Linked DNA regions of Anatilimnocola aggregata. Each later gene encodes a partner of the first gene's protein in a complex. Links are inferred from orthologs where the notes say so. Each region holds a gene or a part of one and is shown on either strand. Other genes may lie near its edges.

What was found.
Region 2: the proteins of mnmG (region 1) and ETAA8_RS12465 are in contact, whole or in part, in a solved structure (PDB 9HIP), measured with the Escherichia coli proteins. The link is inferred for Anatilimnocola aggregata from one-to-one orthologs.

What each region holds. Positions count from the first base shown.
Region 1 is NZ_CP036274.1:4,392,923-4,396,111, reverse strand. Bases 80-2,948 are described here. They hold mnmG (tRNA uridine-5-carboxymethylaminomethyl(34) synthesis enzyme MnmG), read left to right. Parts: upstream 80-514; coding sequence 515-2,383; downstream 2,384-2,948. Other genes in these bases: ETAA8_RS16580 (heavy metal translocating P-type ATPase), read right to left, coding at 80-369. Also shown: more of ETAA8_RS16580, read right to left, coding at 1-79; ETAA8_RS16570 (PrkA family serine protein kinase), read left to right, coding at 3,041-3,189. UniProt on the Escherichia coli protein: NAD-binding protein involved in the addition of a carboxymethylaminomethyl (cmnm) group at the wobble position (U34) of certain tRNAs, forming tRNA-cmnm(5)s(2)U34.
Region 2 is NZ_CP036274.1:3,284,290-3,287,608, reverse strand. Bases 243-3,241 are described here. They hold ETAA8_RS12465 (tRNA modification GTPase), read right to left. Parts: upstream 2,434-3,241; coding sequence 1,051-2,433; downstream 243-1,050. Other genes in these bases: yidC (membrane protein insertase YidC), read right to left, coding at 2,433-3,241; ETAA8_RS12470 (alpha/beta hydrolase), read left to right, coding at 243-1,046. In the rest of the region: ETAA8_RS12475 (arylsulfatase), read left to right, coding at 1-96; more of ETAA8_RS12470, read left to right, coding at 150-242; more of yidC, read right to left, coding at 3,242-3,319. UniProt on the Escherichia coli protein: Exhibits a very high intrinsic GTPase hydrolysis rate. Involved in the addition of a carboxymethylaminomethyl (cmnm) group at the wobble position (U34) of certain tRNAs, forming tRNA-cmnm(5)s(2)U34.

The DNA.
Region 1 (3,189 bases):
ATGATGACCGCCGGGCAAAAAGTGAATGACGACCAGCGGCACCAGCCCTGCCAGGCTGAGGAGAAAACGCAGGCCCCAGGCCCGTTGTTCTTGATCTTCGGCTGCCTGCGAATGGGGCGCTGTTGGCGAATTCTGCTGCTGGCGAATTACCTCGGCCTGATACCCGGCCCGTTCGACTGCGGCAATCAGCGACTGCACGGGAATGTCATCGCCCGCGGGCCGAACTTCCGCTTCGTGCAGGGCGAGATTAACGGCAGCCGATTTCACACCTGACACTTGGCTGAGCGCGGTTTCCACCCGTCCTACGCAACTGGCGCAATGCATGCCGCCGATGTGCAGGCGGATCGGATTCGTTGTGGATGGTGGCACGGAAGTGAGATTCGCGAGGGAGGTGACCACGCTGACGGGCATTGGTTGCTAAAATTATCTCGCTTGGCAGCGAACTGACCAGCCGCCCGCTCGTCGATATTAACAGCGATTGCGGTCTGGCAGTGGGTGACCTCAGAAAGAAGTTATGACTCGCAGTGACTACGAATACGATGTGCTGGTGATCGGCGCGGGGCATGCCGGCACCGAAGCGGCCATGGCTGCGGCCCGCGTCGGGCTGCGGACCTGCCTGCTCACGACCAACTGCGATACCGTCGCCCAGATGAGCTGCAACCCGGCGATTGGCGGCGTGGCGAAGGGTCAGATCGTGCGCGAGATCGACGCGCTGGGTGGGGTAATGGGGCGGGCCATCGATGCCACAGGCATTCAATTTCGCCTGCTCAACCGCCGCAAAGGGCCGGCCATGCATAGCCCGCGAGCTCAGGCGGATAAGAAGGGATATCAGTTTGAAGTAAAGCGGCTCGTCGAGGAGCAACCGAATCTCTCGCTCCGGCAGGAAGTGGTTGAGGATCTGCTCGTCGAAGAAATCGCCGACAGCAATACCGAGCAAACTGCGCGCATCGTTGGCGTGCGTGTGCGGGGTGATATCACTTACCGCGCGCCTGCAGTGGTCCTCACAACCGGCACATTCTTGCAAGCGATCATGCACACGGGCGAAGTGCAAACGCCTGGAGGCCGCGCAGGAGAAGGAACGACGGCGGGCATCAGCGGGGCGCTCAATCGGCTGGGATTCCGCGTCCAGCGCTTCAAGACGGGTACTCCCTGCCGGTTGAATGGGCGGACGATCGATTACAGCCGCACAGAACTTCAGCCCGGCGATGACGACCCGGAGCCATTTTCGTTTCTCACCAGCGAGGTCGAACGGCAGCGGATGGGGCGCGAACAGATTCCGTGCTACATCACCTACACGAACGAGCAGGTACATGAACTGATTCGGGCGAATCTGCATCGGGCGCCCATGTACAGCGGGCAGATTCAATCGCGGGGCCCGCGGTATTGCCCGAGCATCGAGGACAAAGTGGTGCGTTTTGCCGAGAAAGAGCAACATCAGCTCTTCTTGGAACCCGAAGGTCGGCGGACGTACGAAGTGTACGTAAACGGCATCTCTACCAGTTTGCCCCGCGATGTGCAGGACCAGATGCTGCGGCTGATTCCCGGCCTGGAAAAGGCCCAGATCATGCGCTATGGCTACGCCGTCGAATACGATTTTTGCCCTCCCGATCAGCTGTGGCCGTGGCTCGAAACGAAGCGCGTTGGCGGTCTGTTCTTCGCCGGGCAAATCAACGGGACCACTGGTTATGAAGAGGCTGGCGCGCAAGGCCTGATTGCCGGTGCCAGCGCTGCACTCAAGTTGCAAGGGAAAGAACCGCTCGTGATTGGCCGCGAGCAGGCTTATATCGGCGTGCTGACGGATGACCTGGTGACTTGCGGTGTGGACGAGCCCTATCGCATGTTCACTAGCCGGGCGGAATATCGCCTGCTATTGCGGCACGATAACGCGGATCGACGTTTGACGGCCATCGGCCGCCGCGCGGGACTTGTCGACGATGCTCGCTGGCAGCGGTTGCAAGAAAAAGAAGCAGAGATCTCCGGCGCGCTACATATCCTGCGCACCGAGCGGACCGGCGAAGTGACACTCGAACAATTGCTCCGGCGGCCCGAAGTCACCTGGCCTCAAATCGTTCAACATGCGCCGCAATTGGGCGCAGTCTCGCGCGAGTCGTCGATTCAAATTGAATACGACGTGAAATATGCGGGCTATGTTTCACGACAAGAACAGCAGGTCGATCGCCAAAAGCGACTTTCGGAAAAAAAGATCCCCGAGCATTTCGACTATGCGATGGTCAAACACTTGCGCACCGAAGCCCGCGAGAAATTGCTGCGAGTACGTCCAATTACGCTGGCTCAGGCTGGCCGAATTAGCGGCATCACACCGGCCGATCTGGCGCTCGTGCTGACGTATCTCGAAGGGGTGAGCCGCCGAAGCGTTTCATGATGAGGAAGAGCGGCAAACGTTCGGACTGAAGCTTTGTCCAGCAAGTTTGCGTGGGGCTAGTCAGCAGAATCATTACCAGTTTTGCTGCATTTTTGGCCGCATTTTTGCACCTTGTCGAGGAATTCGCAGCGATGTGCTATTGCCGAAATGGGAATGTCGAAATAACCTTAACTTAGGAGAGGTAGGAGAACTGATTGGCTAGGGACAGCCGGAGCCAAAGCATTTGTAAGCTGGTGGCTCGCCTTACCGATCCTCTCGCCTCTGACGAAATGCTCTTTTGCAAGTTCTTTGAGACGCAGCGACTCATGGTCGCAACTTAGCGTCGGCATTCTTGCCCGGCATCTTCTCCCCGCCGGTTGCCAGCAACCCGATGTCTTTCCCGTTGTGCCTGCTGAATCGCATCGTGCTTGTACCAACACGGGTGACAGCAGTATCGGCTGCTGCGCGGTTGGTAGAGCCGCGAGTCAAAGGGCTGGAAATCGTGTCACATCCGCCAGAGCGAGAGCCATGAAGTTCACGAACATGAGGTTCAGTCGACAGACCGGAACATCACCAGCGAGGCAGCATGCAGGTGGTTGAATTGGCCCGCAATTGAAAGTGGCCAAGTTCGGGCACCAAACGTGCAGCTATCACGCGCGTTCTGAGGAGGACGGTGCGATGACATCACTAAAGACTAGCAGCGGTAAGAACATCATCTCTTTGATTGCCGGTCGGCAAGACCTGGAACAGTTCCGTCGCAAGAGTTGGGTCGGCACGTTCGAGGAATACCTCGATCTGGTGCGAGAAACGCCTCAAGTCGCCCGCAA
Region 2 (3,319 bases), 1.1 Mb from region 1 along the record:
GGACCGGTTACCCTGACTGACTACGAACGCTTCCAGCACATCCGTCAGGAACTGGATAAGCAGGGAGTGAAGATTCCATTGCCTACGGGCAACTAAGGCGGCTTTGTTCCAAGCATTGGTCGACAGTTCTCAGGTCCGGAGTGTTAGTCATGTTGCAATTGCAAATGCCATGTTGGATATCAGTTTGGCTCGCACTCTGGACGGCGGCGGCCACACAGGTCGTAGCGCAAGCGCCACCTCGTTTGCCTACCGAAATTGAAGTCGTTCGCGATATCGAATTCGGCCAAGGTGGCGGACGAGCGCTGAAGTTGCATCTGGTTCGGCCGAAGGAATTGCCCACCGAACCGATGCCGGCCATCGTCTATATCCACGGCGGCGGCTGGACGGGCGGCAATCGTGACGGTGGTCTCGGCCATGCGTCGCAGTGGGCGCGGCGGGGGATTCTCGGGGCGTCGATCGAGTATCGGCTCTCGGGCGAGGCCAAGTTTCCGGCTCAGATTGAAGATTGCAAATGCGCGATTCGCTTCCTGCGTGCGAAGGCCAAGGAGTATCATCTCGACCCCGATCGAATCGCCGTCTGCGGGCATTCGGCGGGCGGGCACTTGAGCGCGCTTGTCGGCACCTCGGCCCATCTGCCGGAGTTGGAAGGGAAAGGAGGCTGGCCAGAGTTTTCCAGTAAGGTGCGGGCCGTTTGCGCCATCAGCGGACCAGCCGATTTTCCCACATGGGGCAACGAAGCACATCCGGCAGTCAGAGGATTGCTCGGTGGGTTGGTGACGGAGAAGCCGGAACTGGCCGCGCTAGCGAGTCCAGTCACGCACGTGCAGAAATCGACTCCGCCGTTTCTGATCATTCACGGTGACAAGGATGATATCGTGCCGGTCAGCCAAGGACGAGCAATGCACGCCGCGCTCGAAAAGGTAGGAGCCGATTCCACGCTGCTGGTTGTGGAGGGTGGCAATCATCATCCCTATTCACCGGAAACGGGTAAGGCGATGAACGAATTTTTCGAGAAACACCTGCGCTCGAAGGCAGAAAAGAAGTAACCCGCTATTTGCCGATGCAAAAGCGGCTGAAGACGCGGTCGAGAATGTCGTCGGTATAAATCGCACCGACGACCTGACCAAGTTCATCAAGTGACAAGCGCAGCTCGGCCGCGATCCATTCTTCACTCGCGCCGCTATTGGCGAGGTCTGATGCTGCTGCCAGTGATGCAGCCGCGGCTTGCAGACTAGCACTGCAGCGGATGGCAGTAGCTGGGACGGCAAGACTTTCGCTTGGCGCCAGATCGAGTGCGGCCACGATTGCCGTGCGTAGTTCGTTCAAACCTGCCCCAGTCGTGGCACTGGTTCGCAGGGCAGGGGAGGGGAGCGAGAACCTGTTTGGGTGTCGACCATCATCGAGGTCGCACTTCGTCAGCACGACGATCCGCTGTTGCGTGGAGCGTGCCAGTTGCTTGGTGACGGCGAGCGATACGGGCTGAGTACTATCGATGCAGACAACTTCCAAGTCGGCCTGTGCCTGCTGCTGCTGCCGATGGTCCTGGGCGTCGCTGCCAATTTGGTCGGCATTCGAAGCCGTCTCGATACCCGCGGTATCAATCAGTTGAAACTGTTTGCCGCTGACGACGAGAAGTCGCGCGAGATAATCTCGTGTCGTACCCGCCATCGGTGAAACAATGGCAGCTTGCTCATTGGCCAAGGCATTGAGCAGGCTACTCTTCCCCGCATTCGGTTCTCCAAGCAAGACCACTCGCGGCGCAGTGGAGCTCGTTTCGGCGCGCGACTGCAACTGCTCCGCCACAGCGCGCACGGCAGTCGCTGCTGCAGCCACCTGGGTTTGCAGATCCGCGCGGGTAATGAATTCAATGTCTTCATCCACGAAGTCGAGCCCAGCTTCTAAGTGCGCGAGCAAATCGAGCAGTTGATTGCGAACTTCGGCGAGCCGGTGCGATAGGCCGCCCGCGAGTTGCGCGAGCGCCGTTTGCAGTTCCGCAGCATCACGGGCTTCGATCACACCCAGGACCGCTTCAGCCTGCGTTAAATCGAGCCGGCCGGCAAGAAACGCGCGGAGCGTAAATTCGCCAGGGCGCGCCAGTCTTGCGCCAGCGGCACACAACGCACTTATGGCCAAGTCGAGCAGCGGAGGCGAGCCCGGCAGGTAGATTTCGGCCAGGGGCTGCCGCGTGTAGCTGCGTGAAGTTCGCCAGAGGTAAACGATCGCCGGTAAGCTGCGTTCGACACCATCGCTACCGCGCACGAGCAACAGGCACTGGATCGTTGCCGATGCTTTCTTTCGGTTGGTTGGTGCCGACCGCAACGTTTGTTGCAGCAGCTTCTCGGTCGCGGGACCACTCAGGCGAATGATCCCTTCGTAACTTCCCCCCGTTGCGGAAGCGATGGCGACAATCGTATCGTCCATCTCCAGCGACATTACCGCTTCTTCTGCTTGCGAGCCGCGCGGGCACTGCTACCGTTGGACGACTCCGTCACGAGCTTCTTTTCGGAGATTACGCTCGGATCGATGGGCTTCGATTTCGGCAGCAAGGTTCGTTCTGCCACGCTCCACAAGCTCGACGTGATGAAGTACAAGCAGAGACCGGCGGGAACTTTATAGAAGAACACGCCCATCATGAGGCTCATGATCATCATGGTCTGCTGCTGCACTTCTTGCTGTTCGTCGGTCGGCGGCGGCGTGAACAGTTTCTGCTGAACGATGAACAGGGCAATCGTTACCAGCGGCAACACGTTGAAGAATGGTCCCAGCCAGCCGTCGGCTTCGTCGCCAATGAAAGCCGGCACGTAATCTCGCCAATAATACAGTTTATCGGGACCGGCCAAATTCGATGCCCAAGCGAGCCCGGGGAAGAGGGACGCATCGCGCAGGTGGATGTCGACACTGAGGCAGCGATAAAGCCCCACAAACACCGGCAGCTGAAAAAAGACCAATAAGCAGCCGGCAAACGGGTTGGGCATGCCGGCCTTCTTCATCAACTCTTGCGTGGCCTGGTGCTGCTTGAGTGGATCGTCTTTGTACTTCTCCTTAACTGCGGTCAATTCCGGCTTTAAGAGCTGCGAAATCTCTTGCATCCGCTTCGCGGCGATCGATTGCCGAATGCTGAACGGTAACATGCAGGTTCGCACCAGTACTGTCAGCAAAATGATCGCGATGCCGTAGTTACCGGTAACCGAGTACAGAAAGGTCAAGATGTTCCGCAGGAGCATCGCGGGATAGGCCGCGTACCACCAGCCGAATTCAACGATCTCTTCCAATCCATAAGGCCTGAGGATATCGGGATCTTTCGGCCCGAGAAATATCT